Regions from separate parts of the Exiguobacterium sp. ERU653 genome, predicted to be linked through region 3. Evidence: riboswitches for the same ligand, from Rfam matches in the RefSeq annotation. Region 3 holds a riboswitch; each other region holds the start of a gene.
What was found. A riboswitch is a leader RNA that binds a small molecule or an ion and turns the genes downstream of it on or off. The one in region 3 is predicted to bind thiamine pyrophosphate.
Positions count from the first base shown of each region.

Region 1: it holds a riboswitch for thiamine pyrophosphate, as region 3 does, so the genes downstream of both, KNO95_RS04235 (Ykof family thiamine-binding protein) here and tenA (thiaminase II) in region 3, are expected to answer to the same signal.
Region 2: it holds a riboswitch for thiamine pyrophosphate, as region 3 does, so the genes downstream of both, thiT (energy-coupled thiamine transporter ThiT) here and tenA (thiaminase II) in region 3, are expected to answer to the same signal.

Region 1 covers NZ_JACSKV010000001.1:814,724-825,013, forward strand. Annotated here, with positions in the region: gene KNO95_RS04195 (hypothetical protein) at 1-295, opposite strand, end outside; gene KNO95_RS04200 (alpha/beta hydrolase) at 477-1,400, shown strand; gene KNO95_RS04205 (CPBP family intramembrane glutamic endopeptidase) at 1,333-2,028, opposite strand; gene KNO95_RS04210 (lytic transglycosylase domain-containing protein) at 2,115-2,798, shown strand; gene KNO95_RS04215 (DUF1643 domain-containing protein) at 2,827-3,414, shown strand; gene KNO95_RS04220 (energy-coupling factor transporter transmembrane component T family protein) at 3,424-4,158, opposite strand; gene KNO95_RS04225 (ABC transporter ATP-binding protein) at 4,140-5,483, opposite strand; gene KNO95_RS04230 (ECF transporter S component) at 5,476-6,051, opposite strand; gene KNO95_RS04235 (Ykof family thiamine-binding protein) at 6,044-6,634, opposite strand; TPP riboswitch at 6,717-6,817, opposite strand; gene KNO95_RS04240 (GTP-binding protein) at 6,877-8,076, opposite strand; gene KNO95_RS04245 (hypothetical protein) at 8,185-8,451, opposite strand; gene KNO95_RS04250 (SMP-30/gluconolactonase/LRE family protein) at 8,464-9,345, opposite strand; gene KNO95_RS04255 (class I SAM-dependent methyltransferase) at 9,483-10,091, shown strand; gene rlmN (dual-specificity RNA methyltransferase RlmN) at 10,128-10,290, opposite strand, start outside.
Region 2 covers NZ_JACSKV010000001.1:431,666-441,955, reverse strand. Annotated here, with positions in the region: gene sdaAA (L-serine ammonia-lyase, iron-sulfur-dependent, subunit alpha) at 1-314, opposite strand, end outside; gene sdaAB (L-serine ammonia-lyase, iron-sulfur-dependent subunit beta) at 327-989, opposite strand; gene KNO95_RS02285 (DAK2 domain-containing protein) at 1,052-2,731, opposite strand; gene KNO95_RS02280 (Asp23/Gls24 family envelope stress response protein) at 2,754-3,116, opposite strand; gene rpmB (50S ribosomal protein L28) at 3,369-3,557, shown strand; gene KNO95_RS02270 (thiamine diphosphokinase) at 3,614-4,198, opposite strand; gene thiT (energy-coupled thiamine transporter ThiT) at 4,195-4,770, opposite strand; TPP riboswitch at 4,844-4,944, opposite strand; gene rpe (ribulose-phosphate 3-epimerase) at 4,965-5,621, opposite strand; gene rsgA (ribosome small subunit-dependent GTPase A) at 5,625-6,512, opposite strand; gene pknB (Stk1 family PASTA domain-containing Ser/Thr kinase) at 6,554-8,506, opposite strand; gene KNO95_RS02245 (Stp1/IreP family PP2C-type Ser/Thr phosphatase) at 8,512-9,246, opposite strand; gene rlmN (dual-specificity RNA methyltransferase RlmN) at 9,255-10,290, opposite strand, start outside.
Region 3 covers NZ_JACSKV010000001.1:1,883,212-1,893,501, forward strand. Annotated here, with positions in the region: gene thiD (bifunctional hydroxymethylpyrimidine kinase/phosphomethylpyrimidine kinase) at 1-158, opposite strand, end outside; gene thiM (hydroxyethylthiazole kinase) at 158-946, opposite strand; gene tenA (thiaminase II) at 943-1,617, opposite strand; TPP riboswitch at 1,705-1,809, opposite strand; gene KNO95_RS09555 (ion channel) at 1,946-2,341, shown strand; gene KNO95_RS09560 (hypothetical protein) at 2,349-2,501, opposite strand; gene KNO95_RS09565 (aminoglycoside 6-adenylyltransferase) at 2,552-3,379, opposite strand; gene KNO95_RS09570 (pentapeptide repeat-containing protein) at 3,376-3,978, opposite strand; gene KNO95_RS09575 (NUDIX hydrolase) at 4,034-4,483, shown strand; gene KNO95_RS09580 (YjjG family noncanonical pyrimidine nucleotidase) at 4,486-5,163, opposite strand; gene KNO95_RS09585 (DUF1129 family protein) at 5,285-6,040, opposite strand; gene KNO95_RS09590 (PadR family transcriptional regulator) at 6,015-6,368, opposite strand; gene KNO95_RS09595 (aldehyde dehydrogenase family protein) at 6,537-7,994, shown strand; gene KNO95_RS09600 (DUF6440 family protein) at 8,061-8,243, opposite strand; gene KNO95_RS09605 (hypothetical protein) at 8,333-8,719, opposite strand; gene KNO95_RS09610 (zinc ribbon domain-containing protein YjdM) at 8,837-9,175, opposite strand; gene KNO95_RS09615 (GNAT family N-acetyltransferase) at 9,242-9,754, opposite strand; gene KNO95_RS09620 (four-helix bundle copper-binding protein) at 9,847-10,176, opposite strand; gene KNO95_RS09625 (protein kinase family protein) at 10,258-10,290, opposite strand, start outside.

The DNA.
Region 1 (10,290 bases), 1.1 Mb from region 3:
TGGTCATCAGTCGTTCGGTGATATGATTCGATTCGAGTCGAATCCCCGAGAGACAGGAGAATGCGTGGACGATTTCTTCTGGTCGACACCCGACCAGATGCGCAACCTCTTGTACTTCGGTGAGGAGGCTCGTTTTGTTGAGTAGAAAAGAGCGGTCGAGTAACAGATCAAATACGAGTCCGACGATTCGTTCATCACCATCGGTCGTCCACGAGAAAGTTATTCCTCGTTCGAGTGTCCCCTCCCGATTGCTCAACACCCTTTGAATCATTCGATAGATATCTGCCCTCTCCATCAAGATCTCCCCCACTTCCCTGCTTTTGTCATTCCATCATATCGCTCGGACCCATATTTTTCGATGCACCATGATTCCTTCAATTAACCCGCTTATGCTATGTATAGCCCATCCTTATGTAAGAAAACAGGACCGTATCGATTCGTTTCGGGTACAATAGCGATGAAAGGAGTCGGTATATATGCAACAAAAATGGAAAATTGGATTAGCCTCACTATTCACAGGATACTATGCGGTCAGCTACTATGCCTTCAAACGGATGACGAGAGGCAAGCGCAAGACACCAGAGATGTTACTCGCTCCATATACGGAAGAGGACCGCGCATTTTATCACGACGTTCCATTTGAACACGTCTCGATTCAGTCCAAAGACGATTATCGACTCTATGGACGAATCTATCGGAACGATTCCTCGACGAAATGGATTGTCTTTGTGCATGGATATACCGCTTCACATAGTTTCATGGCTCCTCACCTCGCCATGTTCCATCGTCTCGGTTACAACCTGCTCGCCGTTGACTTACGATCACATGGTGAATCCGAAGGGATATATGCCTCATACGGCTATCATGAAAAATACGATATGATTGACTGGGTCGACTGGTTGAAAACAAATGAACAAGTCGAGCAAGTCGGTCTACATGGTGTCTCGATGGGAGCAGCGACCGTCTTACAGACGACACCGCTCACTGACGTCGATTTCGTCATCGCAGAATGTCCGTTTGATGACATGAGGCAGTTGATGCGGTATCAGTTAAAGGAATTGCATCGTATCCCGGCAGAGTTCATTCTTCCTGGAATCGATTATTTTCTGTGGTCCCGTGCCGGCTTCACAATGAAACAAGTTCAACCTAAAAAGGCCGTCACCGAAACGACGACCCCAATTTTATTTGTGCACGGTTCAAAAGATGATTTTGTCCCGACCTGGATGTCAGTCGAGATGAATGCCCTCAATCGTCACAATGACCTGACATTGATCGACGGGGCAGAACATACGAATTGTATAATCAAGGATGCCCCCGCCTATGAAGAGGCAGTCAATCGCTTTTTGCATCGACATGAATTGGACCAGCAATCAAATCAAGCAGTATATGCAAAACCATGACGGGCCACAGGACGCCCATCCCTAAGTATAAGATGCCAAGTCCGAAGCCGACGGTTCCTGTCGTAAGGACACCTTTTACCCCCTGATAAGCATGAGCGATGCCGAATAAGGCACCACCAATTAAGGCGAGTGTCATATTCGGTACCTCTATATAGAGGGAAATCGTGTACAGGAGGACTCCTCTGAAGATGAACTCCTCTGTCACTCCCGCAGTGATCGAAACGGCGCTCCATGCCTGTTCTTCAGTCTTCGTACGTGGTAGAAGTAATTTCTCTAAATCCAGTTCATAGTAAGGACGTAAAGCATTCCTGAGTCGAGATGAAATTTTTACCAACAAATAGAAGACGAATATCAAAGTAACAAGGACACATGATATTAAAAAGATTTGCCACGCTTCTTCATCTCCCGGTTCTGGTATAAATCTTAAACCAATTTCAGATAGCGGTACTTGAAATAAAAATACGAGAGCGACAATCAACAAGGTCAATCCCCATGCCGATTTCACGGTCTGTTCGTACACCCATGCCCGTCCTCTCGTTTCAATCAACGGACGAATCAATTTGGCATTGAAGATTTGAACAATCAGCATGTAGCCGATGATTGCTGTAAAAATCAAACGTTCGAGCATTCATATCCACTCCTGTCCTTCCTGTTAGCTATATGCTACACTATTCGGGTATTGTCTAAAAGCTAGGAGGCGGTATCTTGAAACGTATGATGCTGCGACTGACCGGTTTCATCATTGTGCTCGTGCTTTTGCTCGGGGCAGTCGGCTGGCTCGGTCAACATGATAAAGTGAACAATGGATTGTATCGAACCTATTATGGAGAGAACGGCGTCCCGAACACGCATCTCGCTGTGTATCAAGACGCAGCCGAAACGTATGACGTGGACTGGCGTCTACTTGCCGCCGTTCACCGTGTAGAGACAATCTTCTCCCACAGTTCTTCGATGCGCTCGTCTGTCGGCGCGATTGGACCGTTTCAATTCATGCCTCGCACATGGCTCGGTTGGGAATATGACACCGATGACCAAAAAGGCGATGTTCCGGAAGACGAAGTGGACTTGACGAACCTTGCCTTGATTGAACAGTATGGGGGTCTCGGTCGTGACGGGAACGGTGATGGAAAAGCAGACCCACACAGTCTAGTTGATTCTGCGCACACGGCGGCGTATTATTTAAGTGAACACGGTGGAAAAAAGACAGATTCGGTGGCATCCGTCCGAAACGCCATCTTCGAATATAATCGAAGTGAGCAGTATGTCAACGATGTCATGACGTATTTTGAAAACTATGAGTCAAGCGTGACGTTCATGCCTGATGAGCGTGATACGTTCAGTCAACAAGTCGCTTATTACACGATTCGATATGTCGAGTGGTTCAAAGCGCTCGGCTGATGCTTACATGAAAAAGTGAGGAATGGAAATGAACACGCATGTAGAAGAAGTTACCATCCGCGTAAAATCAATCTTCAACGAAGATAAAACGAAACGCTATATGCGAACGTATGAGTTCACCGATGTGGAGGATGGCGTCATCTGTGCCGTCATCATTTACTCGCCGCGGATGAGCGATGCCTTTTTGTCCGGCACGACGACACAGCGTGCTTATATGTTGATGCAAAATCATTTGTCACAACCGATTCGAGAAATGCGTGTCATCAGTCTCGTCCCGACACTCGCCATCAATGACAACCTCCCTTACGTGGAATCTCAACTTGATGAGACGAACTACCATTACGTCGAAGAGACGTTACAAGAGGTAGATGCGAGCAGCGGGATGATCATCGTCGGCTGGGGATCGCCAGGTCGATTGATGCACCACGCGACATCTTATAAATCACTGTTTGCCGATTATGAGGCGAATATGTATTGCATCGGTACGACAGCAAAAGGCGAACCACAACAGATCCGAATGGCGAATGAGAATACGGTCCTCGAGGCGTTCAACAATGAATCAGTAAAACCGAAGTTCCGTATCGTGAAAGAAACGAAGAAAGACGACTCCGAGTGAGTCGTCTTTTTATATCCCTACCCAAATTGAAAGACCGAACAGTGTGAAGAACACACCTGACCACATGTAATCGGACGGTTTGACGTCAATCCGCTCATAGACGGTCCGTTTCCCACTCGTGAATCCTCTCGCCTCCATCGAGAAGGCGACACGTTCCGCCCGTCGGATCGAGCCTGCTAATAGCGGGAGAAGTAGTTTCGGCACATGCCGAACGCGTTCCCATTTTGTATCAAGAGGAACGCCACGAAGACGATGTGCGTATTGAAGCTGATACATTTCCTGTTGCATTAACGGTAGGAAACGGAATCCAACGAGTGCACTATAGGCAATCGTCGGCGACAGCTTCGCCTGTTGCATCAGACTCATGACGAATCGTTTCGAATCGGTCGTCAACATGAAAAGAAGCGACAACACGGTGAACGCCAAAACACGTAGACTAAGAGAGATAGCGACGCGCGCCTCTTCTTTCGAAATGTCCTGACCGAGAAGGGTCACCCACGTTTCTCCCTCGAGCTCTTTCCCAAATACGAGCGTCGTCCAAAATGTTCCGAGCGCCGTGATGAGAAACGGGATCAAGAACAGGCTCCACCTTTTCCATGACACGTCCGTCGCCAAGGTCTGGATCACTAACGTACCGGCGATGATGACGAGTGGGGTCCACGGGTTATAAAACAAGGCCAGTCCGAACATCATAATCGTGAACGTCATAAACTTGACCGTCGGATTCATATCATGGAGTGACATCGTTGCCTCCCTCCCACTAACCGATAATGATGAAGTTTCTCCGTGTCCTGCCAAAGTTCATCCCCGAACGGTCCTGAGAGTACCCCATCCTTCATCAGATAGAACGTATTGGCGATGTTGGCGAACGACAAGTCATGGGTCACGAACAGGATCGTCTGTCCCTTTTTCGCATGTCGCTTCATTAACATCTCGAGTGCATGGAGTGACGGCTCGTCCTGCCCTGCCGTCGGTTCATCAAAGGCAAGCAACTGTTTGTTTGAGAGTAACTGGATCCCGACAGCGAGTCGTCGCTTCTGCCCATGACTGAGCGAAAGTGGATGGAGAGATCGTTTATTCTCGAGTGATAGATCCTCCAACACGATATCAATCGATTCCTCATGGCCAAACTGCAGTTCTTGCTCGACCGAATTCATGAAAAATAAGTGTTCCGGAGATTGAGGGACGAGTCCGACACGGCGATCACATTCCGTCAAACTTCGTAAAAACGTCGACTTTCCGCTCCCATTCGGACCCAAAATGGCGATCACTTCCCCAATGCGAACTTGAAGTGTCACACTTTTTAATTGGAATGTGTCACGCACCACCTCGTCGACCACATAGTGCTCGACTTCTTGTTGTGGTGTTGACGACGGTGTGAATGTAAAATCATCGACCGATCGAAACGGTTCGTTACGTACAATCCGTCCTTCTTCAAGTTCGATCTGCCAATCAAAAAAGTCTCCCCACATATGCGCGCGATGTTCGACAACGATGACGTTCACGTCATCCATTTGATCGAGCCATTCGACGAATCGATACGCGGTCACCGGGTCAAGGTGCGTCAACGGCTCATCGAGAAGCAACCATTCCGGTTGTCCAACCATGGCGCAGGCGACGGCAATCCGCTGTTTCTCCCCGCCTGACAAGGAATCGATGAGTCGATTTCGATAATCGGTCAGTTGGAGTGACTCGAGAATCTCTGTCACGCGCTGATCGATTACCTCGACTTGTGTCTCCAAATTTTCGAGTGTGAAGATGAGTTCCTCTTCCACCCGTTCCATCACGAACTGTGTGTCCGGGTCTTGGAACACGGTCCCGACCCGCTGATTGATCTCGCCCGGTGCATAGTCGTCGTGTGAACGTCCGAACAGTTCGAGTCTGCCTTCAAGGATCCCATCACAATTCTCTGGATAGAGACGGTTGAATAGCGCAAGAAGCGTCGATTTCCCACTTCCGCTCGCTCCGCTCAATACGGTACGTCCAGGTCGTATGGAAAGTGTCACCTCTTTTAAAATGGTGTCCTGACTTTCTGGAAACCGGAATGAAAGCGATTCTGTCTCAACCATGGACGTTCCCACTCCGAGCGATTGCATAGCCGCGAAGTGACCCTGTCTTGAGCAACAGGTCACTGAGCAACTTCCCACCGATTCCTGCGATGACCATGCCACTAACCGCACGGAGCCCGAACATCGTCGCTACATATCCCGGTTCAAGCATCGCAAATCCGCTCATGAAGTAGGTGTACACGAAACTCGTGACGGCCGAGCCAAATCCAGCAAGCATGAGAACCCATAGCTCATATCGACGATAACCCGTCATTGCAAAGACGGCTTCAGCACCAAGACCTTGAACGATGCCGACCAGGATGATGCGCGGTCCGATCGCATTCCCAATCAACATTTCAATCGTCGCAGCCATCACTTCCGAAATGAAGGCAGCACCCGGTTTTCGAATGATATACGCCGAGATGATTGACACGATGAACCAGATACCGAAGATCCACTCATAGGCGATTGGTCCAATCAACCCTGCCCATAAATTCCCGATATGGACGAACAATAAATAGACAACGGCAAAAACGACAGACAATACGGAGACGAGAACGACCTCTTTCAATTTCCACGACTTAAGCATGTTGACCTCCATGTGACGGACTGTTCACACTGAACGTCACCGTCATGACGACGTGTCGATTCTTCTCGCGCGTCCGGTTGAACGCCGCCTCGTAATACGAGAACACATCATCCAAATTCCCATGAATTCCTGACGCGTAGTGCATTGAGTCATTATACACACCAGCCTGTTTCGCTTGTTCGATTTCATCATAGATGAGATCCATATAGTTACCTGCACCCATCGGATAAAGCGCGAACTGTGAAGAGACATACTGCTCTCTTGACATTCCATTCAATGTTTGTGGTGGTGCATCGAGCGCCTCATCCCCAGCCGAATCTCCCGGACATCCGACGGAGAAGGTTCCGCTCATCGAGACATGGCGTCCTTCTTCCGAAGCCAGACTCAAGACTGTCCGTGCGACGTCGAACACGTGCTCGACGCGCCCTCGGATCACGGTCGATACGTCATCCGTATGTCGCCACACACCTGTCATATTTGTTCCTTTCAATGCTCCTTTAATCGTCCCGACAAAGTCATCTGTCATCGGGCTAAGCGTGAAGCGAAATCCGACAATCGGACTCGTGCCACATGATTCATTCATCTTGTTTCCCCCTCTATATGTGTTTGCATAGAAAAAGCCGCATTCATGAGAATGCAGCAACAAAATCTATACAAACTTGCATAGAGAAAGTGCCGCACTTCCTCACGCCAGTATTACCTGGATCGAGTTATAAGGGATCGGAGCCATGCTCTCATCTCAGCCGAAGCACCCCTAGTGCAGTCATTGATATGCGGTTACTTATGCAGTCACAGTATAGCGATGTTTCGTCACTTTGTAAACGGTCAATCTGAATAAGTGACGAGTTGGCCATTACCAGGAAGTGGGTCATGGAAGGCATTCCACGGCTCCACCATCTCCTCATCCGTCAACAAGCAAGCATCAAGTGACCGCTCGACCGTCTCCCGGTCCATCCGTTGACCGATGAGGACCAATTCGTTCTGTCGATCTCCGTACGGCTCGATGTAGTCCTCGCGTAGTTCAGGTTCTGAGGCAAACATCGCCTCTCGTTCATTCTCCGGAAGTGTCGCTAGCCAACGGCCCGCGTGTTCGAGCGTCGACGCGTATCCGGCTTGAGAGAAGAGACAGGCAAGGTCGTTCCGTGACGCGATCCATAAGAACCCTTTGGCGCGAACGATTTCTTCTGGATAATGCTCCATCCAATTCATCAAACGCTCAGGATGGAACGGTCGACGACGACGGTAAACGAACGAACTGATCCCATACTCTTCCGTTTCCGGCGTATGTTCTTCTGCCTCGAGCTCTTGAATCCATCCCGCCGCATGCATCGCCTGATCGAAATCGAACAAACGGACGTCTAGTAGATTGTCTAACGCCACGTCCGAGTAGGTCGAAGTCAACAATCGTGCGCTCGGGTTGAGCGTCTTGAGCAGACCCTTCATCTCCTGCAGCTCCGCTTCAGTCACCCGGTCCGCCTTATTCAATACGATGATATCCGCAAATTCGACTTGGTCGACGAGTAGGTCGACGACTTCGCGAACGTCACCTGTGTCGACGGCTTGTTGACGTTCCATGAGCGATTCACCGGAATTGAAATCCTTGAAGAAGCGGTACGCGTCGACGACGGTGACCATCGCATCGATATAGACACGGCTCGTCAAATCGATCCCAAGGGCGTCGTCGGCATACGTGAACGTCTGTGCGACGGGAATTGGCTCGGAAATCCCTGATGACTCGATGATAATCCCATCGAGGTCACGATTCTTTGTCAGCTCATCGACAGCCGTGAGCAAATCTTCACGTAACGTACAGCAAATGCACCCGTTCGAGAGCTCGACTAACTTTTCATCGGTACGGGAGAATCCGCCCTGTTCAATCAACTTCTCATCGATGTTCAACTCACTCATATCGTTTACGATGACCGCATATTTTTTGTGATCACGGTTATGTAAAATGTGGTTGAGCAGTGTCGTCTTCCCGCTACCAAGATAACCTGAGAGTACCGTAATTGGAATTCGTTTCATGATGGACCTCCGTTAAATAGTAATCATTACTCTTTGTATAATGTAACGGTTCCACCCTTTTGTCAATAAAAAAACACGCCTCATCGACGTGTTTTCATGAACATTCAATTATTCTTCCAACGCTTTCCGTTCTGCTTCTGAACGCGGATAGGCGTTCGCTTGCCACTCGGCTCGATAAATGGAGTCGAGCTGCGTCAATCCGACTTCATCCTCGTCCTTGTCCGAATCGACACTCGGGACCTCGTCCCACTTCGGATCGAGATAAGAATGATCCTCTTCCCGCGCTCGACTTTCTTGTAATTTTTGAATTCCCACCTTGACCGCTGCCGCAACTGCCAATCCAATACCTGCTCGCACTAACAGTCGTTTCACCATCGTATGTCCTCCTCAACGCCCAAAGCGATAAAGCGGCATCCCTTTCACATCTGTCTCGATAATAAATACCGATCCAGCGTCCGGATGTTCGGTTAACGCCTCCTCGTCCATCCCTTCACGTGCTGTTGTGATGGCTAATCGATTGAGACCATCCCCGATGAAGGCGCATGATGTGACATTCGGGGCAGGGACGTGAACTTCTAACACTTTTTCACCGGTCGATGGATCCCAGCGAGATACTTTACTTCCTGCATAATGTGCGATCCATAAAAAACCTTCCGTATCCGATGTCATGCCATCCGGGAAGCCGTCCTCTTCCGAAAAGTCGATGACGACCTTTCCGTTCGACAATGTGCCGGTCTTCATGTCAAAATCATATTGTCGAATTTTTTCGGTCGGTGTATCAATATGATAAAAAACGGAATGGTCAGGAGACCACGTCAACCCGTTTGAAAGTGTCAACTCATCCATAAGTGTTGTCGTCGTTCCATCGCGGTCCACCCGATAGAGAGATGCCTGATTCTCTTTATCGTCCAAGTGGAGCGTCCCGGCAAAAATACGACCGTACGGATCGGCTTTCCCATCATTAAAACGTAATCGACCTTCAGGGGCATCCAATTCGACAATTTTAATTAACTCCCGGTTGATTTCATCCCATTCATAAATCCCGTCTTTAAGACCAAGGACGACACCATCCGTCACTTTTGGAATGACGAAACCGACCTGTTTTCCGACCTCGAAAGAAGAAATCTCGTCTTCTCGCTCGTCATACCACCATAACGTATGCCCTTCGATATCCACCCAATAGAAACGCTTCAACTCAGCATCCCAACAAGGACCTTCACCAAGCGTATTTCGTACCCGAATCCACAACGACGCATCTATTCTTTCCATTACTTAGCCTCCACTCTATCCATTAGTTCAGAAATCTATTCCCTTCTCCCATCTGGACTATGCATGAATTCGAAAAATCGTAGAGGATTTCCACCCTAGTCTCATCATTTTGATATATTTATTGAAAGGTGAGAGGAGTGGATCATTTGTCTAAATGGAACGAACGTTACAATACCGATGAATATGTGTACGGAACGGAGCCAAATCAATTTTTACTCGACTTCATCACAACACATCGGCTTGAAGGAAAACATGTGTTAGCCATCGCGGAAGGAGAAGGTCGAAACGCAGTATGGCTCGCCACACTCGGACTCGACGTCGAAATGTGGGACGCTTCGAAAGTAGGGCTCGAGAAAGCGAATCGTTTGGCGACGTCACGAAACGTCTCCCTTCAGACGAAACAGATTGATTTGAATGAAGCGGACTGGCCAAACGAGGCGTATGACATGGTCATCTGTATCTTCGGCCACTTTCCTCCACATGTCAGAGAAAAGGTGTTCGCCGGTATTCGACAAACGCTTCGACCTGGTGGTTTGTTCCTGAGTGAAGTCTACTCTACACATCAACTCGCTTACGGGACAGGCGGACCAAAAGACGCCTCCTTACTGTACACCGAAGAAATGTTTCACCAACTCGAAGACGATTTCGTCCCTCTCGTCTTAAACGAGACGGTCGTCTGGCGAGAAGAAGGCACACTCCATCACGGCGAATCCGCTGTGATTCAATATGTCGGGCAAAAACAGTAAACGAATGGCCTCCCCGAGATTCGGAGAGGCCATTTTTCACTTCGCGCCTTCGACGTTCATATGCTTACTGCGGAGTTGACCGCATGCCGCATCGATGTCTGTCCCGTGCTCGAGACGGACACCAATGTTGACGCCACGTTTTTTCAAGATGTCGTAGAACGCCATGATGTCTTCAGGCGTGCTTCGCTCATATTGGATG
Region 2 (10,290 bases), 1.5 Mb from region 3:
GCGGCATTCACTTCGTTCGTCCCGATTGCTTTTGACACCGCATCTAAAATGAGGTCTCCGGCAAGCGATTTGCCTGAGCGAATATAGTCTTGCATGAGTACGGCATCGTTCCCCGTCAATCCCGTAACAGACGTGACACCTTGGAGCGCACGTTCGACCGCTTCTTCCATCACCTCGAGATTCCGGTTCATCATACCGATGATGTCCTCCCGACTTGAGCGTCTGACGTGCATCTCTTGTTCGATCATCACTTCAGAAATCGGAATGCCTCGTTCTGTGGCAATCGTCACTAACTCTTCTACTGATTTAAACATCACACATTCTCCTTATTCCCCAAAAATAGCTATCCGTTCAATTTGTGGCAACCGCTCGAGTTCTGCTAGCACGTCAGCAGGGATGGTCTCATCAATCTCAATGGCCATCAAGGCCTGCATTCCTTTTTCGTGACGGCTCACTTCCATATGACCGATGTTCAATTGGTGATTCGCCAAAACTCCCGTAACTGCTGCGATTGCACCGAATCGATCATGGTGTAAGACGACGAGTGCGGGTCCCCCTCCTGTCAATTTTAACGGGAACCCGTTCAATTCGGTAATTTCAATCGTTCCCCCACCGATTGAGACGCCGACGATTTCAAATGTCCCAAGTTCATCTTCGAGCAGGACGCGTGCCGTATTCGGATGATCTGTCAACAAATCACTCGTTTCAAAGATGACTTCGATGCCTTTCTCACTAGCGATGTCTAACGCCTGCGGGATTCTCAAGTCGAACGTATCAAATCCCATGATTCCACCGACGATGGCAACATCTGTCCCGTGACCTCGATATGTGTCAGCGAATGACCCGTAAAATGTGATATGCGCGGTACGTGGTGTTCTCCCGAACAACTTCCCTGCCATCAACCCAATTCGAGCGGCTCCTGCTGTATGTGAACTCGACGGACCGACCATGACTGGACCGATAATGTCAAACACACTACGATATTTCATCAATTTTCCCCCTTTCAAAAATCCCTACCTTCATTATACAGAAGGTAGGGACTTGAAACAGCTTATTCCACACTAAAAATATAAGAGTAAAGCGGTTGTTTGCCGTCGTGAACTTCAATTTCTATCTCATCATTCACTGATTCGATATATGACGTCAACGCTTCTACATCTGATTCAGATGAACCTTCACCCGTTAAAATTGTGATGATTTCGTCATCCGCGTCGATGAGAGCATCGACTAGTCGCTTAGCCGCTTCAAGGCTTGATGAAGACGACGAGACGATTTTCTTCTCTGCAATCGCCATATGCTCGTCCTTTTTAATCTCAACGCCATCGATGCTCGTATCACGAACAGCGTACGTCACCTGGCCGGATTTCACTGTCTCAGCAGCCGACTTCATCGCTTGTTCGTTCATCTCGACATCTGCCTCAGGATTAAAGGCGATTGCTGCTGCAAGGCCTTGCGGGACCGTCTTCGTTGGAATGACCGACACGCCACAAGGTGCGACAGACGCTGCTTGTTCAGCAGCCATGATGATATTTGAGTTATTCGGGAAGATGAAGACATGTTCCGCATGTGCAGATTCAATCGCCTTGACGATATCTTCTGTTGATGGGTTCATCGTCTGTCCGCCTTCGATGACGTGTGCCGATCCGAGGGAACGGAACAACTCACTGACACCTTCACCCATTGCCACCGTCACGATTGCAAATGGTGCTTTTGGTTTCTCATCTTGTTGAACGCCCTGTAGATTTATGCCGTGTTCTTCTTCGAGAATTGTCGAGTGCTGTTGACGCATGTTCTCGATCTTGACTGCGACGAGTTCACCGAAGCGCTGCCCTTTCGTAATGACCTCACCTGGTGTCTCGACGTGAACGTGAACTTTTAATAATTCTTCGTCCGCGACGACAAGAAGTGAGTCCCCTAGTTCAGACAATTCGTTACGGAACGTGTCTTCGTTGAATGGTGTATCTTTCAACTTATCATCTTGGAAACGAACCATAATTTCCGTGCAGTAGCCGAATTCAATGTCTTCTGTTGACATGAATCCTTGCGCCGCATGCGCGTGATGCTCTGCCTCGATCAACGCATCCATCACTGGAGCATGAGGTTTTTCGAGTTCTTTGCCTTCTAGGCTCGCGAGGAATCCTTCATAGATGACGAGAAGTCCTTGACCGCCAGAGTCGACAACACCGACTTCTTTTAATACCGGTAACAAGTCCGGCGTACGATCTAACGATGCTTTCGCTTCAACGATGACACGTTTCATAAATTCAGTGAAATCACTTGTCGACTCTGATGCAAGGAGCGCTTCGTCGGCCGCTTCACGAGCAACCGTCAAAATCGTTCCTTCAACCGGTTTCATAACCGCCTTGTATGCCGTGTCGACACCTCGCTTGAGAGCTTCCGCAAAATCAACTGTCGTGAGTTCTGTCTTTCCTTCAACGGCTTTACCGAATCCGCGGAACAACTGACTTAAAATAACGCCCGAGTTCCCACGTGCCCCCATGAGCAGTCCGCGAGCGAACTTTGATGACACCTCTGCAATATTTGATGAGTTCATGGCCGCTACTTCTTTCGCACCTGACGTCATCGTCAAATTCATGTTCGTTCCCGTGTCTCCGTCTGGAACCGGGAAGACGTTAAGCGAATCTACATAATCTGCGTTTTGGCTCAAGTTGGTCGCTCCGTTCGCAATCATGTTTGAGAGCGCCAATCCATCTAAACGTTTTAAACCCACACCAAATCCTCCTCCGTTTTCGTCAGTCATTCGTCAGACGAACGCCTTGAACGAATATATTTACCGACGAAACGTTTAATCCTAAAGTTTCTCCAAGCGTGTACTTCACTCGGCTTTGCACGTTGTATGCGACTTCAGATACTTTCGTTCCGTAGCTTACAATGATGTGCATGTCGATATGTACATCTTCATCTTCTTGACGTACGACGACACCACGTGCATAATTTTCACGTTTTAACAATTCAGCAATGCCGTCTTTCAATTGTGCTTGTGAAGCCATGCCGACCACACCGAAGCATTCCATCGCTGCACCACCTGCGAGTGTTGCGATGACGTCACTTGTGATGTCAATATTGCCATATGTTGTCTTCATTTCAATTGCCATATGGAGTAGCCTCCTTTATTCGGAATGATTCCTAATGTACATTCTACAATAAGTACCTAGTTATTAAAAGAACCTGCTCCAGAAACTCGGTCAATTAGCGCGATAACCTCATTCATTATTCAAATCCTTGCGAGTAATGTCAAGTTTTTTTCTTGTCATGGTATGATTTTCTAGTTGCATCGGGAAAAAAGCCGTGCTAATATAAACGAGTGTCTATTAGGACGAACCCACATAAAAAAGGAGGGGAAACGCATGGCACGTAAATGCTACGTAACAGGTAAATCACCTAAATCAGGTAACAACCGTTCGCACGCACTCAACAAGACAAAACGTACTTGGGGTGTGAACGTACAAAAAGTTCGTATTCTCGTTGACGGTAAACCGAAACGCGTTTGGGTTTCAGCTCGCGCACTTAAATCTGGTCTCGTTGAACGCGTATAATACTTATACACGAACGAATAAATCCCAACGGCATTCGCCGATGGGATTTTTTTTGCTTATTTTTTGACGACCATGACGAGAACGATCCCCCGATGAACCGTCAATCGGGCAAATGCTTCAGTCCATTCATTGGAAATCGTCAGCGCTTCTTCACTCTTGATGTCATGATGTTCGAGCGGGTACTTGACACCATCAATAGAAATAGTCGCTGTCTTCCAAGGTATGAAAGACAAATAGTAGCCTTCTTTTTTTGAAAAGCTATAATCACCGGCTTTAACGAGATAGACCGTTTGACCATTCCCATGCAAAACCATCTCAGGATACTTCTCGAGCAAACCGACGTTCGCGAACGTCATATCGACTCGTCCACCGAGCGCCCCGTATACGTGCATCCTCGTTGCCCCTCGCTCTCTTGCCAACTGAAGCGCAATCTCAAGGTCCGTCATATCTTTCTCGGACGGATAGCGTAACGCTTCTTTCGGTGGTTTTCCCACAAACGAGTCAAAATCTCCGACCACAACGTCCGGTTCAATCCCTTCATCTAACAGTCTCTGATAACCTCCATCAACACCGATGACATAATCGGCATGACGCGGTAAAGGAATAACTTCCGGACTTGCCGCGACGATCAAGACATTCATTGACGAATGTCCCGTGTAGCTACACGTGTGAAACGTGGAGCTGTTGTAAAGAGTAATACTAATACGATGGCTGAAATAATAAAGGATGGGGCCATGTACGTCGCGTTATAACCGAGTGAATACGCTACGACCGGACCTTCCGCATACTCGGCGAAAAAGACGATACCCGAGATGACATGTGCCGCATAACGCAACACCGACCCGATCAAGGCACCGAGCACCAAATATGTCGCGAGTGTCTTCGTCGCACCTTGACCGGCCGCCTGTTTCACACGACCAGCAAACATACCCGCCATACCGACGAGGCCATAAGCGACCGTATAGTCGAGCAAGAACTGTACAGGTGTGAAGATGTAGGCACCGAACAACAGTTGAAGCGTCCCGACGAGTGCACCTGTCGCAAGTCCCCCTTTCAATCCGTGACGGAATGCCATCACAAAGATTGGGAGCATCGCTAGACTAATCGAACCCCCTTGTGGCAAGCGGTATGGGATGAGTAAATCAAAGATTAGCCCGAGCGCCGCAAACAATGAAATTTCGATGAGCGCTTGTAATTTAAAACGTGATTTCATCTTTCTTCCTCCTTTAACTGTTTAAACGACAAAAAGCAGCATGACGTAAACGCCATGCTGCTTAGATTCGCAACGTGCATTTTCGCCACATCCCTACGTCCGTGTGAACGGAACAGGTTCAAAGGGTTAGCGTATGCCTCTCAGCCACATCATGTGACACCCCTTGCGACAATATCTTGTTGTTCTATCGTTGATTATACACGAGATGCGCCACGAATGCTATCGATGGCTGCTTTATAATCCGGTTGATTGTAGATGGCCGAACCGGCAACTAGTACATCGGCACCCGCATCGATGCAATGTTTCGCCGTCTCTTCGTTGACCCCACCATCGATTTCAATTTCAAAATCAAGTTGGCGATCCTGACGCAGTTGGTTGAGCGCTGAAATTTTCGGTACGACCGATTCAATGAACGCTTGTCCACCAAACCCTGGGTTGACGGTCATGAGCAATACCATATCAACATCTGGGAGCACATGTTCGATCGTCGACAATGGTGTATGCGGATTCAAGACGACTCCACATTTCGCACCAGCCACTTTGATTTGTTGCAAGACACGATGCAAATGGTTCGTTGCTTCCACATGAACGGTCACGATATCCGCGCCTGCCTTCACAAAATCTTCCACGTATCGCTCCGGTTGGTCAATCATCAAGTGCACATCGAGGACCATATCTGATTTTTTACGTAAGCTCGCGAGCACAGGTAGACCAATCGAAATGTTTGGCACGAACTGACCGTCCATCACATCGAAATGGATATAATCTGCTCCCGCTTCTTGAACAGCTTTCACTTCTGCCTCCAAATTGGCAAAATCGGCAGCTAAAATGGATGGTGCAATTTTAATCATCTGTCAATACCTCCGTTTTCGATCATTTAACTCTTCCATAAAGGTAACATAATTATCGTAGCGAGTTGAAGCAATTTTACCATCTTGAACGGCTTGTTTAATGGCGCAGCCTGGTTCGTTGATGTGAACACATCCTCGGAACTTGCAATCGTCGTGTCGTTCGACAAACTCCGGGAAACACCATCTGAGCTCATCAGTCTCGAGTTCCTGTGGAAACTCCAAACTCGAAAATCCCGGTGTATCTGCTACTAATCCGTCCGCCAATTGAATCAACGTCACATGACGCGTCGTATGCTTCCCCCGACCGAGCGACTTGGAGATTTTACCGGTTGCTAACTCGAGTTCTGGTGCGACTGCATTCAGTAGCGAACTTTTTCCGACGCCCGTCTGCCCGGCAAAGACACTCGTCTTCCCTTTAAAGAGTCTCCGTACTTGCTCGACTCCATCCGAAAGCTCCGTTGACGTCTCAATCACATCATATCCGATTGCACGATAGCAATCGGCCGCCTCTTGAATCGGTCCGGTTTCTGTTTCACTCAGCAAGTCCATCTTCGTCAAGACGATGATCGGATGGATCTGTTTTGACTCAATCAGAATGAGGAATCGATCAAGCAAATGATAGGAAAATGCTGGCTCTTTTACTGAAAAGAGGAGAAATGCTTGATCGATGTTGGCAATCGGCGGTCGGACGAGATGGTTCTGACGCTCCTCTACTTCAAGAATATATCCGGTCCCATCCTCTTGGTCTTGAATCACTACATCGTCACCAACTACAGGCGAGATGTTACGTTTCCGAAAGTTTCCTCTGGCGCGACACCGAATCTCTTGATTCGATTCGGTCATGACATCATAAAATCCACCCTGTAAGCGAATAATCGTTCCTTTCAATATGACTACCTCCTTTAAAAAGAGGTGACGCTACCGTCACCTCTTTATTGTGCCTCTTTGGCTTGCGCATATGTGACTGAATCGGTTCGGACGATCTCACCATCAACTTCAATCGTTGCTGTCCCGACTTCGTTGGGGGCAATGACGAGCGTATACGAATACGTTGTTGTTTCTGTGATTTCATCTCGTAATACTTCAATTTCACCACGTGCATCGACCGTACGAATGACGACTTCGACCGCTTTCGGTTTTTTGTCTTTATCCGGTTGCTCGACTTCGACACTGACTTCTCGTTCAATCGAAACATCGGTCGGTTCAACGCCCTCTGAGACGATGACTGTGAGTTCTGTACCAGGGTCAACTGCAGTCCCTGCCGTCGGAAGTTGGCGGATGATTTGACCTTTTGGAACACTTGTCGAAAATTCATCACGTCTCACAATTTTCAGTTTGTTTTGCTCAGCATAGGTCGATGCTTCCTCGAACGTGTACCCGGCAAGATTCGACAGTTCCACTTTGTTGCTTCCTGTCGATACGACGAGCGTGACCGTTACTTCGGACGGCACGACCTCTTCACCTGGTTCGAGCGATTGGGAAATAACATCTCCATTGTCGACCGTTTCTGAAGCCTCTGTTTTAATTTCAAGGTCACTGAACGCCAAGTCTTTTAGCATTCGTTCAGCCGCAGTTTGCGAAAGTCCTTCCACATTCGGCATCTCGACCGTCTCTTTACCGGCAGAAACGACAATTGACACCGTCGTGCCTCGTTTCGGTTTACGTCCTTCTTGAGGGTTTTGCGAAATGACCTCACCTTCTTTGACGTCATCGCTCGCCCGCTCTGTCACTTCGACGACAAAGCCTGCGTTTTCAAGTTCAGACGTGGCATCACCGATGCTCATTCCGACAACATCAGGTACGACGGCACGTGACACCTCATCAGCGACCACGTATGCTGCGATACCACCACCAATTAATAACACGACGAGCAAAATCCAAATCCACCATTTACGCTTCTTCTTTTTGAGCGGTGGCTGTTCTTCAGCTTCCTGCTCTTTTGATGCAGAAATTGAAGATGTCGATCCAGGTGTTTCCGTTTTTTCTTCAGTCATGATTGGTGTCATGACGAGCGTTTTGTCGAACTCATCCTGATTGGTTGGGAGACGTCTCGGTTCATCGGCACGTTCACGACTCAATGCGGTCATACAATCTTTCTTGAAGGCTGCAACCGAAGTATGACGGGCTCCCGGTGACTTCGCCAACGCTTGCATGACACAGTTTTCAAGTGCTTGGGGAATATTCGGATTCAAGTCCATCGGTCGAATTGGATCGTCCTGCAGATGTTGAAGCGCAACGGCAACCGGTGTCTCTCCTATGAACGGCACACGACCTGTCAACAGCTCATAAAGGACGGCACCGAGCGAATAAATATCTGACTTCTCATCAGCAAATTTACCACGTGCTTGTTCAGGCGAGAAATAGTGGACAGATCCAAGTACCGACATCGTATGCGTCAACGTCGCATTCGACATCGCAACCGCAATCCCGAAATCGGTCACCTTCACGTTTCCAAGTTGATCAATCATCATATTTTGTGGTTTGATATCACGATGAATGATTCGGTTCGCATGGGCATGATCTATCGCATCACAAATCTGTCCCATGATACGCAGTGCCTCATCGACAGATATGTACTCTTCTTGCAAATATTGTTTCAATGTCACCCCATCGACATGCTCCATGACGATATAGTACAAATCTTCTTCATCGCCGACGTCATAGATGGCGACGATATTCGGATGGTTCAGACTCGTAGCCGCATGGGCTTCTCGCTCGAACCGGCGTATAAATTGTTCGTTATGTGAGAATTCAGATCGCAACACCTTGATGGCGACGGTTCGGTTTAAGATCTCGTCATGAGCTCGGTAGACATTTGCCATGCCTCCGCTGCCGATTTGTTGTTCGATCCGATAACGATCGTTGATTCGTTCTCCGCTTCGCATCGGATTCATCCTCTCTTTCTATCTGTAAATTGAATGAGGGCGACCGTGATGTTGTCGCTCCCTCCCAATTGATTGGCTTCCGCAATGAGTTGTTCAGCTTTTTGTTCAGCCGATACAGCTTGTTGTAAAACGTGTTGAATCGCCCCATCGGTCATATGCGTCGTCAATCCATCCGTACAAATTAAAATCACATCAAACTCAGGGTCAGCGAGCACTTGCACGTCAGGTTTGACCTGTTCGCTTGAACCGATCGCCCGAGTGATGACATTTCGTTTCGGATGAATCCGCATCTCTTCTTCCGTCAATTCACCGAGCTGTTTGAGCACGTTGACGTAAGAATGGTCTTCCGTAAGACGTCTCAATTCGTTCGCTTGGAGCGCATAGACACGACTATCTCCAATATGGACAATCACAACCGTCTCCCTGCTCCAACAAACGGCCGCTACAGTCGTTCCCATCATGACGAGATCGGATTGCTTCGCAAATTGTAGCACTTGTTCATTCGCCAGGTCGATGTGATGGCGGAACCATCGTTCGATTTCGACAGGAGTTTGAGGGAGCGACGGGAAAGCACGTCGAAACTCTTCAATCACGATTTGACTCGCGACCTCTCCCGCTGCATGTCCACCCATCCCGTCTGCAACTAGCGCAATTCCTGATAAGGTATCGCCTAAGATTAAAACTGCATCTTCATTTTGTGTGCGTACTTGTCCGCGATCTGTTCGAAATGCTAATTCCATCTATCTGATTACCTCGTTTCTTGTTCGCGCTCCTTCGCTCGAAGCTGTCCACAAGCGGCATCGATATCCGATCCTTGCTCGCGGCGAATCGTTACGTTCACGTTGCGGTCTTTGAGCACTTTTTCAAAGGCGAAGATTTGAGCTCGTGGTGTCCGTACGTAATCACGTTCGAGTACATGGTTGACGGGGATCAAGTTGACGTGACATTTGATTCCTTTCAATAGGTCCGCTAAAAGATGGGCATACTCTTCCGTATCATTTACGCCACCGAAGAGTCCATATTCAAACGTGATCCGACGACCGCTCTTTTCCGTGTAATAACGGACCGAGTCCATCAACTTGTCTAAGTCAAAGGCACGGTTGATTGGCATGAGCTTGGTGCGCAATTCAGTCGTTGGCGCGTGAAGCGAAATGGCGAAGTTGATTCGCATTCCTTCATCGGCAAACTTATAAATTTTAGGAACGATCCCACTTGTTGATACCGTGATATGACGCGCTCCGATGTTGAGCCCGTTGTCATGGTTGACCGTACGTAAGAAACGCATCAACTCATCGTAGTTGTCGAACGGCTCGCCGATTCCCATGACGACGACCGAGTCGACACGCTCTCCTGTTGCGTCTAATGCACGCTGCACGTCGAGAACCTGCGCCGTGATTTCACCGGCTTCTAAATTTCGTTTCAATCCACCGAGTGTGGACGCACAGAACGTACATCCGATGCGACATCCGACTTGTGTCGTGACACAAACTGAGTTTCCGTATTCGTGACGCATAAGAACCGTTTCAATCGAATAACCGTCTTGTAATTCAAATAGGAACTTGATTGTACCGTCCTGTGATTCTTGTTTGACCAATTCTTTTAATGTCGTCAATTGGAAGGATGCTTCAAGTTTGTCGCGAAGCGCTTTCGGGACGTTCGTCATATCGTCGAAAGTTATGACACGTTTGACGTACATCCAGTCATATAACTGTTTCGCTCGGAATGACTTTTCTCCTGCTTCGATCACCCATGTCTCGAGTTCAGGAAACGTCAACGAATAGAGT
Region 3 (10,290 bases):
GCCTCAATTCCATGTACCCCTAGTGTGTTCTGGGCTGTGATTGCAGTCAGCACGCTCGTCCCGAATACGCCGAGCTCTTGAAACGTTTTGAGATCGGCTTGAATGCCGGCTCCTCCGCCTGAATCAGATCCTGCAATTGTCAAAACTTGAGGTTTCATCATGTCGACACCTCGATTCGATTCGTCGGAATTGTATGTTGCGTCAATTGATGGAGGGCATTTAAAAAGTGAATCGGAAAGTCTCCCGGTCCTTCTGCTCGCTCACTCGCTAGCTCACCGGAATAAGTATAGCCTGACATGGCGGTCACCGTCGCTTTAAGGGCGTTCTTTTCGACTGCTAGACAAGCTCCGACCACTGCACTGAGTAAACATCCCGTACCGGTCGTCTCAGTCATGCGTTTCGTCCCGCCGTGTATTTCCATGACGACGTTCCCGTCGCTGACCATATCTTCTTTTCCAGTCACGGCCACGACACATCCGTATCGTTTCGCTGCTTCAAGCGCCAATTGTCGCGGTTCGCATGCACCGTCTCCAACATCGACACCACGAGCTGCCCAATCGACACCAATCAACGTCGCGATTTCTCCTGCATTTCCTCGAATGGCCGTGACACGCACGTGACGCAAAATACGTTCGACCACATCTCGTCGGAATGACGTCGCCCCGACTCCGACCGGGTCGAGTACAATGGGGCATCCTGCCTCGTTCGCCGCCTGCCCTGCACGAATCATCGTGGCTTCGGTCATCGTACTAAGTGTCCCGATATTTAACACGAGCGCATCACTTATAAATGTCATCTCTGCCACTTCTTCGATTGCATCCGCCATGACGGGAGAGGCACCGATGGCGAGCAGTCCATTCGCCGAAAAATTCGCCACGACTGTGTTCGTGATGTTGTGAACGAGCGGTGCCTGCTTCCGAATCTCACTCCAAATCTCATGTCTCATTGGTTGACCTCCTGTGACAATGTCCACGACTCAAGTGTCCAAGCCATTTCCCAAAAAGCGACTTCGTAATAGCAACTCTTCAAGAACAGTTTCGTATAACGCACACGCTCTTCTTCTGTCGCTTGTCCTGCGAGCTCATCTAATCGATCGATTTGTTCTTCCACCAATTCGCGGAACCACTCTGAGCCATACGTCGCAATCCAGGCCGAATAAATCGGATGATCAGGACGCTTGTCTTTAAGACGTTCGCCAATCTCGTAATACACCCAGTAGCACGGAAGGATCGACGCGAGCACGTCCCCGAGTGTCGGTCCTGCCTGTTGCATATGGAGCGCATACGCATAAGCGGTCGGAGCCGGCTCGAATGTCGCCAATTCGACATCCGTTACGTCGAGCATCGTAAAGAACTCTCGATGAAGTGAGAGTTCCGCCTCAATCGTGTGTAAGGCATGTGTTAAAAAACGGCTTGATAGTTCCATCGTCGGTGCGAGCGTCGCCCCCTTCGCCTGCACTTTCGAAAACTGATTCAAATAATAAGAGTCTTGCATGACGTAATGTCTGAACTTCTTCTCATCGAGCGTTCCTTCTCCGAGTGAACGGACAAACGGGTGATGAAAGCTTGCTTCAAACAATCCATCTGCTTCCTGACGTAAGTGATCTGTAAATTTCATATGAACTCCCCCTTATAACAGATAAAAGACGCCGCCTCCCATAACGGAAGCGGCGTCTCGAACAGTCATATCTAGGTGAAGCCATATGAGTCGTTTCGCCCACTTCCCTACGCTAGCGTGAACTAGATCAGGTTCAAAGGGTCTGGACCATGTCCATCTCAGCCGCGTAACGCGACTCCCCTAGTGGCAAACATTATGAAATTCAGTCGTCTTCGACCACATTCTATCAATTTTTTCATCAATTGCAAACCTTTTCCGATCCCGTTTTTCATTCTTCGCTTCGGGAATGGGTAAGGAAGCACATTGATAAGAAAAGGATGTGGACAGAATGAATACGATTTTATTGACGATTGCATTACTCTTCATCAGCTTGAACGTGTTTTGGTTTTTCAAACGTCAAACGTATAAACAGACAGGATTTGATGGGAGGTTGTTCGCTCAGTTATTCGTCAGCCTATTTGGTGTCATGTTAGGGTTCACGTTGATTTATTATGCGCTATCTCGCGATTCAGTCATTCTTGTGACCTCCCTCGAATCCATGAATGCTGTCGAACCGACTTGGGAAAACCTCCTGTACTTCAGCGGGGTCACCCTACTATCGATTGGCTTTGGTGATTTGTTGCCAATCGGATTGACCCGATTATTCGCTATCATCGAAGGCGCAATCGGTATTTTATTACCGAGTGCCTTCTTCATCAAATCGATGTATCAGAAAGACGAGTGAAGATTTTCTAGCGTCCGGTGATGAGCAAAAACATATTGAACGCGACGAGACCAAGAGGAAGCATCGCAACCAAAATGATTGGCCATTTCTTTAAACGAATGCCGACAAAGAGGACGAGACTTCCGACTAAAAGGGCAATAAATGTCGTATATGGATTCATGAAAAAACGCTCCTTTCTCTATAAGGAGCGTTTCCCGGCTCTCGCCGTCATTAATCGTTCGAATGTCGAAGTGTTGCACATGCAGCACGGACGCGTCTCGCTTCTTCCTCCTGAAATACGAAATGGCCTTGTTCGGCGACGCGTTGCGCGCAAAAGAAAAAGAGTGATTGTAATCGGTCATGCGTGTCCTCAATGGCGCTCAGTTCAGCCGAGGCATACGTCGCCCCGAGCATCTCCCATAACTCTTCCGGTAAATGGTCGCGCATCCCGTCCCCTGACTTCCCAAGATTCACCGAGAAATCTGTCGCATAACCGATGTTCCATTCCATCATCTGACGGAGCATATTCCGCATGATGTCGAGGTGGTCGAGCGCATATAGCACTTGATGCCGCTTGATTCCTTTGACGACATAGAGCGACACCCACCAAAACTCATTCCAACAAGCCGCATACTCGTCAGCAGACGGATGTTTCACACGATACGATGTGTCTGACGGCGTCACATCTGGATGATCATCTCGGTCAAAGATGATTTGACTGAGCGAGTCGGCTTCGAGCATCGCTTCAAGTTGATCAACACACCGAATCGTCAAATCAATACGGTGTCCGTCTACATATTGCACTAAAAACGTTACATGTCGTTCGGGATCAGACGTCTCAGGTGTCTGCATAATCAAGACCTCTCCAAACATGTCGATCCATGAGCGATCGGCCGCAACCGCTCTTACATCTTCTACGTAAAAGGCAAGATCGACATCCTGATACGGGTCTGGTCGGATGTTCGGATTGACGAGCGAGCCGTTCAAGACGACCGTTCGGATGTATTCACGTTCTGTTGCGAACGCAACCAGCTGTTCAATGATTTGTTCCGGCTTCATTCTACAATCGCCCCCAATGAGCGCGCGACTTGGATCGCCTGCATCGCGTCTAATTTTGTTTGCTGTAACGTCACGTTCGAAAAATCAACCCCATCGACGAGTGCTCCTCTGAAGTCGGCACCACGACACACCGCATGTTGAAGTGTCGCCCGGGACAAGTCCGCCTGATACCAAACCGTCTCGGTCAAGTCAGTTCCGTACAGGTCCGCCTCAATTAAACGTACATGGGACCAATCCATCTTTTTGAGCGACACGTGACGAAGATTGACGAACGACCAGTCCCCCTCTTTTACAAGAACGCCTTCAAACTGACTTTCTTCAAAAGATGACCCGGTCATTTTACATTGTTCAAACTCACTCGTGAACAAGTTGGCACCATGAAACTGACAGTTCAAAAATGAACTGCTGACATGACGGGACGCGTTCCATTTCGAATCCGTGAAGTCACAATTGATGAACTGACAGCGCTCCGTTTGTAGTTCTGTTGCATCGACGTATGTGAAGCGACAGTTCTCGAACGTGACGTGTGACAGTTCTTCGTCTCGGAGTGTCACGTCACGGAAATCTTCGTCTCGATATTGCGTATGTGGTTGAAACATATGATCTCTCCTTCAGGTATACTAGAACAGATTACAAAGATTGGAAGTGATATAGATGGACATCGTATTTCCGACTGAACACGGCGTCTTCAATTACCGCGTTGCCGGTATTTTTGTAAAAGACGACCATTTATTGATTCACCGAAACGTCCGGGATGACTTTTGGGCATTACCCGGGGGGCGCGTGACGCTCGGTGAAGAAGCCGCAACCGCGCTCGCACGCGAGCTTCATGAAGAGTTGAACATGCATGTGACCGATACCTCGTTCGCTTTCGTGCACGAGAATTTATTTACGTACAACGACCAACCGTTTCATGAGATTGGACTGTACTTTTATGTAGATGGTGACCTCCCGCTCCAAGACGGCGATTTTTACGGACCTGAAGGAGATCACCTGATTTATCGTTGGCAAAAGCTTGACCGTCTCCAAGACGTCACGCTCTATCCAGAAGTATTGGGTCAACTCCCGAACCGTTTGCCAGTTCATTCACTAAACCCGTCTTGAACTTAGAGAAGCGATTTCAACTCATGTAAATGTCGAATCTCATACGTCGACTCCATCGTCGCGGCCACTTCTTTCGGATTGAACCAGCACGTATCTAGACCATACATCCGCCCACCGGCGATATCTGCCGTGACCGAGTCGCCGATGATTAAGCCTTTCTCTGGCGTTACATTTGGAATTCGGTCGAAGACATAGTCAAAGAACGGCTTCATCGGTTTTTGCGAGCCGGTCGCATCCGATACGAAGACGTCTTGGAAGTACGGCAATAGTCCCGATGACTCTAACCGTTTGAATTGAGTCTCCGTCACGCCGTTTGTGACGATATAGAGCGGATAGTCAACGCTCAGCGTTTGTACAATTTCTAACGCACCATCGATCATGTGTACGCCTGCATGTAAATAGTCACGATACTGCTGTTCGACATATGGTCCATCAACCGTAAGACCGAGCGAATCGAATAGTTTCGTGTGACGACCGACGAGTACTTCCTCGCGGTCTACTTCCCCACGTTCAAATGCGCGCCACAGGACCGTGTTGATGTCGACATAGCGCGACTTCACCTCATCCGTCATCCGGACATTGTAGGATGCGAGCAATTGCTCCAAGGCGACGTGCTCACTTTGTTTAAAGTCTAATAGCGTGTCATCAATATCAAATAAAATGGCTTCATAACGTTTCATGGTTCTTTCTAACCCCTCTCTTCGTCTAACTGTACAGGAAGTAGAAACGAACATCAAAAAAAGGGGGATAAACGTAATCCCCCTTTATCTTTTCTTGACGATGAACCGGATGGCTAAAACATCAGACTTGATTCTCTTTATTTTTCTTGGCCCAGACAAGAAAGAAAATTGCCATTCCGATGAAAAAAATCAACATCGAAAAAATCAATTGTTGCTCAAGTGGTAAACTCGTGCGAGCAAACGCATATTGCGGTCCAAATAAAAGAATCGGAATGATTAGATTAATCCATGTTTTTGTCCATACAGAGACGATGAGTAATGTAATTACACCAATTCCGAACAATACAAGTTGACCGACCGGACCGAAAACAACCGTCGGAGTTTCAATGAAGATATCAAGCACCATCAAACCAAGAAATGATAACATTGGAATCGCAGCAAGCACGACATAGGTTACACCGTTTTTGAATTTGCTTTCCTTCGAGCGAACCGCCATAGTACGGAAAGCTTGTGAAGCAGCTAATAAGAAAAGGATTGCTACAAGTGGGAAACCAATCATTTGGATTGTTGAGAACGTCATCTCACCTTCAATGAAATTGCCAATAATAATGTATGCGAACAGGTTTGAAATCATCATCACAATGACTTTGATAAATTCATTCATGTCGAATGCCATCTCATGACCAATATACTGCATGTAGGATTTCGGACTTTGTCCAATGACATCGTCCACATCCTTCCCTGCTTGCTCCGCTTCTAACAAGTGATCCTTTAACTCAAAGACAATATCTTTCACCTCAGTCTCGGACTTCCCGCTCGACATGAGGTATACCGATAAATCATCTAAAAAATCACGACTTTTCTTTGAAAGTTCCATCTTTATTCTCCTCCCTGAGTACGCGGTCGACACCGCTTGAAACTTCTATCCAACGTTGTTTAAAGGCTAGTAATTCTTGTTGACCCACTCCCGTTAAAATGTAGTACTTCCGCTTTGGGCCTCCGGATGGAAGTTCTTTTTGAACCGTCTCGACCCATCCTTCTTTTTTCATCCGTAGCAGAACGGGGTAAATACTTCCTTCGCTCACCATTGTAAATCCATACGCCTGTAACTTTTCAGACATCTCGTAACCGTATGTCTCACCTTTACCAATAATGGCTAATAGACACCCTTCAAGCAGACCTTTTAACATTTGACTCATTGCCATGGCGTAACCTCACTTTCAATCAACTATCTTGTTATACATAATAGTAATGGAAACTAACCCCATTTACAACTACTTTGTAAAACAAGTTAGTTACACTTTTGGATGTTTATTTTTCTAAAACAAGTGAATACTTCTTATGGTGAAGAAAAAATAAAGGAGTGTTCAAATATGCATACAGATTTTACGAACATGTACATCAATGGTGAGTGGGTAAGCGGATCAAGTGAAAAGTCGATCGACAACGTCAATCCGTTCTCGAACGAGACTCTCTTCTCGATTCGTTCAGCGGATGAAGATGACTTGAATCGTGCTTATGAAGCAGCGAAAGCGTCTCAAACGGACTGGGCTGACATGGTTCCCCAGGCACGCCGTGAGTTGATTGAGAAGTTTGCCCAGCTGACGATGGACAATAAAGACCTAATCGTTGACTGGCTCGTGAAAGAGTCTGGGAGTACACGTATCAAAGCGGAAAGTGAATTCGCCGCATCGATGGCCATCATCAAAGAAGCCGCGACGTTCCCATTCCGTATGGACGGGCTCATCAAACCTTCAATCGTCCCGAATAAAGAAAACCGAGTATATCGTAAACCACTCGGGGTCATCGGCATCATCAGCCCGTGGAACTTCCCGCTCCATTTGGCTGTCCGCTCGATTGTGACGGCTCTTGCGACCGGAAATACGGTCGTCGTCAAACCGGCTACAGCGACACCGGTCACAGGTGGTCTCCTATTCGCATCCCTCTTCGAAGAAGCCGGTCTCCCGAAAGGTGTGCTCAATGTCGTCGTCGGACGAGGATCTGAAATCGGCGATGCGATTGTCGAACATCCGATCCCACGTCTCATCTCGTTCACAGGTTCGACCGAGGTCGGGCAAGGAATTGCGGAGAAGGCAGGTCGTCTGCTGAAGAAAACAGCACTTGAGCTCGGTGGAAATAACGTGTTCGTCGTGCTCGATGATGCCGACCTCGACCGTGCCGTCGAATCAGCCGTCTACAGCAAGTTCTTCCACCAAGGACAAATCTGTATGTCGACGAACCGAATCCTCGTCGCTGAATCGATTCACGATGAATTCGTGGAGCGTTACGTCGAGCGCGTCAAACAGTTGAAAGCGGGTGACCCGAACGAAAAAGATACGCAAGTCGGTCCACTCATCGACCACGACCAAATCGATCGCATCTTAGACCAAATTGAGAAAACGGTCGATGCCGGTGCGACCGTTCACACTGGTGGGAAAGCAGGTGGTAACGTCCTCGAACCGACCGTCCTCAGTGGCGTCACGAATGACATGCCGCTCGCGAAAAATGAAATCTTCGGTCCGGTCGCGGTCATCCTTTCGTTTAAAGATGACGAAGAGGCGTTACGTCTCTCGAACGAATTACCGTATGGATTGAGCGGTGCCGTCCACGGCTCGGTTTACCGTGCGACCAATTTTGCACGAAAAGTCGAAACCGGTATGATTCACGTCAACGACCAGTCGGTCAACGATGAACCGCACATGCCGTTCGGGGGCGAGAAAAACTCTGGTCTCGGACGCTTCAACGGCGAATGGGTACTCGAAGAGTTCACGACGCTTCAATGGGTGTCCATCATGCATGAACGTCGCGAGTATAAACCGTTCTTTTCTTAATACAGTCAATACGAAAAAACCAGGCTTGTCGGCCTGGTTTTTGTGTTGATTCTTCATTCAATGATCTCACGAAGTCGATTGGGGCTTTTCAATCACGACTTTTCCATGTTCATCTAGGAGAGGTGTCATCCCACTCAATCCTAATCCACTAGTCATTATGTAATGAACGCCCGTATAGCGATCCATGACAATCTTAATGATCCCACCACTCATATGCTGTTTCGACTTCAATACAAATCGTTGTCCCACGACATACCTTCTTCCTCTTTTTCAATTTAGAATGCCTTCACAATCATCTCATATCCACACGGAACATATACCATTTTTAACCATTTGAATCATTCTAAGAGCTCATTTACATCCTTGATGTGTTCTTCATCAACTTTGAAATACTCACTACTTTCCATACCTTTTGAAAAAACGAACTCGTCGCTGTCAGTTATCCAAAAGTTCACCATCAATTCCATTGTCGATTCAGCCGGATTATTGATGGTCACTACATATTGAGGAAGCCCTTCTGGACGTTCATTTGTGATTGAACTCGTTTCAATAAACATTTTAAATTCCTCAATTTCATCGTCATCCGTCATCCTATTTTCAGAGTACACAATCGTTTGTTCATCAGTATAATTTCCAACAACTAGCTCCCGATCTTGTTGACCACATCCCATTAAAATAAATAACGGGATCACACTGAAGAAGGTAATCATTTTCTTCAAAGACATGTTCTCCCTCCTCCATATTTTAAATACGCTTACATATTATCATAGGCCATACTTTACAAAAAAGACGAACCAGGTCGCATTTCACGCCCCAATTCGTCGACAGTCTAAATCTTTAAGTTAGATTTTCTTCACGAACTCCGACTTCAGTTTCATCGCGCCCAGTCCCTCGATTTTACAGTCGATATCATGGTCACCTTCTACGAGTCGAATCCCCTTCACTTTCGTCCCTTGTTTGACGACAAGCGAGGTCCCTTTCACTTTCAAATCCTTGATCACGGTGACGGTGTCTCCGTTTTGAAGCGGGTTTCCGTTCGCATCTTTGATTTGGGACGCCGCTTCTGCTTCTACCGCCTCGCTCGGTGACCATTCATAGGCACATTCCGGGCATACGAGCAATGGACCATCCTCGTACACATAAGATGATTGGCATTTTGGGCAACTTGGGTACTCAGTCATAATGTTTCCTCCATTCGATTCACTCGTTCCAGTATATCGTATGGTGGTTCAGTCTTTCTAGACCGTTCATTCTTCTGTAGGCGATGCAGGGCCTTCTAAATCAAGTTGATAAAACGATAAATCAAGCCATTTTCCGAACTTATATCCGGCCTTTCGAATCGTACCGGAATGAACAAATCCAACTTTTTCATGAGCACGAATACTCGTCACGTTCGACGCGTCAATTCCCCCAATGACCGTCTTCATCCCTCTCGTTTCGGCGATACGGATGATTTCTTTTAAGAGCTTGTTACCGATTCCTTTCCCGCGATAACCGGGATGCACATACACGGAATGTTCGACCGTGTAATGGTATGCCGGCCATGGACGGAACGGTCCAAACGTCGCAAATCCCATGACGACATCATCCTCTACCCATACGATGACCGGACAGTCTTGCACTTTCTTTTCCTCATACCAGGCCACTCGATTCTCGAGCGTCACCGGTTCATAATGATAGACGGCTGTACTGTTCACAATTGCGTCATTATAAATATGTAAAATCATTTGAAGATCATCTCGGCGACAGTTGCGAATCATCCCCACACCACCTCTTCGTTTTTTTCATTATACGAATCTCATCTTCAAAAGACACGAAAAAAGTGACCGGTTAATCAAACCGGTCACTTCGGTCATGCGGCCAAGCGGTCACACATCGAGGCACATTCTGTACAGACTCGCGCGCATTCCTGACAATGTGCATGCTTATGTTTCTCGCACTCTTGTGCACATGCTTTACAGATGATTGCACAAGCTCGAGCAAGTTCCGGAACAAATGCCGAATCACGCGTCATCGCCTCAGCAAGAAACGAACAGGCAGCAGCACATTCTCGGTCGAGTCGAATACAATCGACCATCATCTGTACATCTTTTTCCTCTAAACAAGATTCTAGACAATAGTTGCATGTCTCCACACATTCATGGAGCATTTCGAGTTCATTCGCATAAATTCGATGAGCCATACATCATTCCCCTTTCTCTTCTCCTTAAGCTCTTGACACGTTACTCTTCTTCCCTAATCGACAAAAGAAAAACGACCCGCTTCAAGAATCCGGATCGTTCACGAACTTGCGATA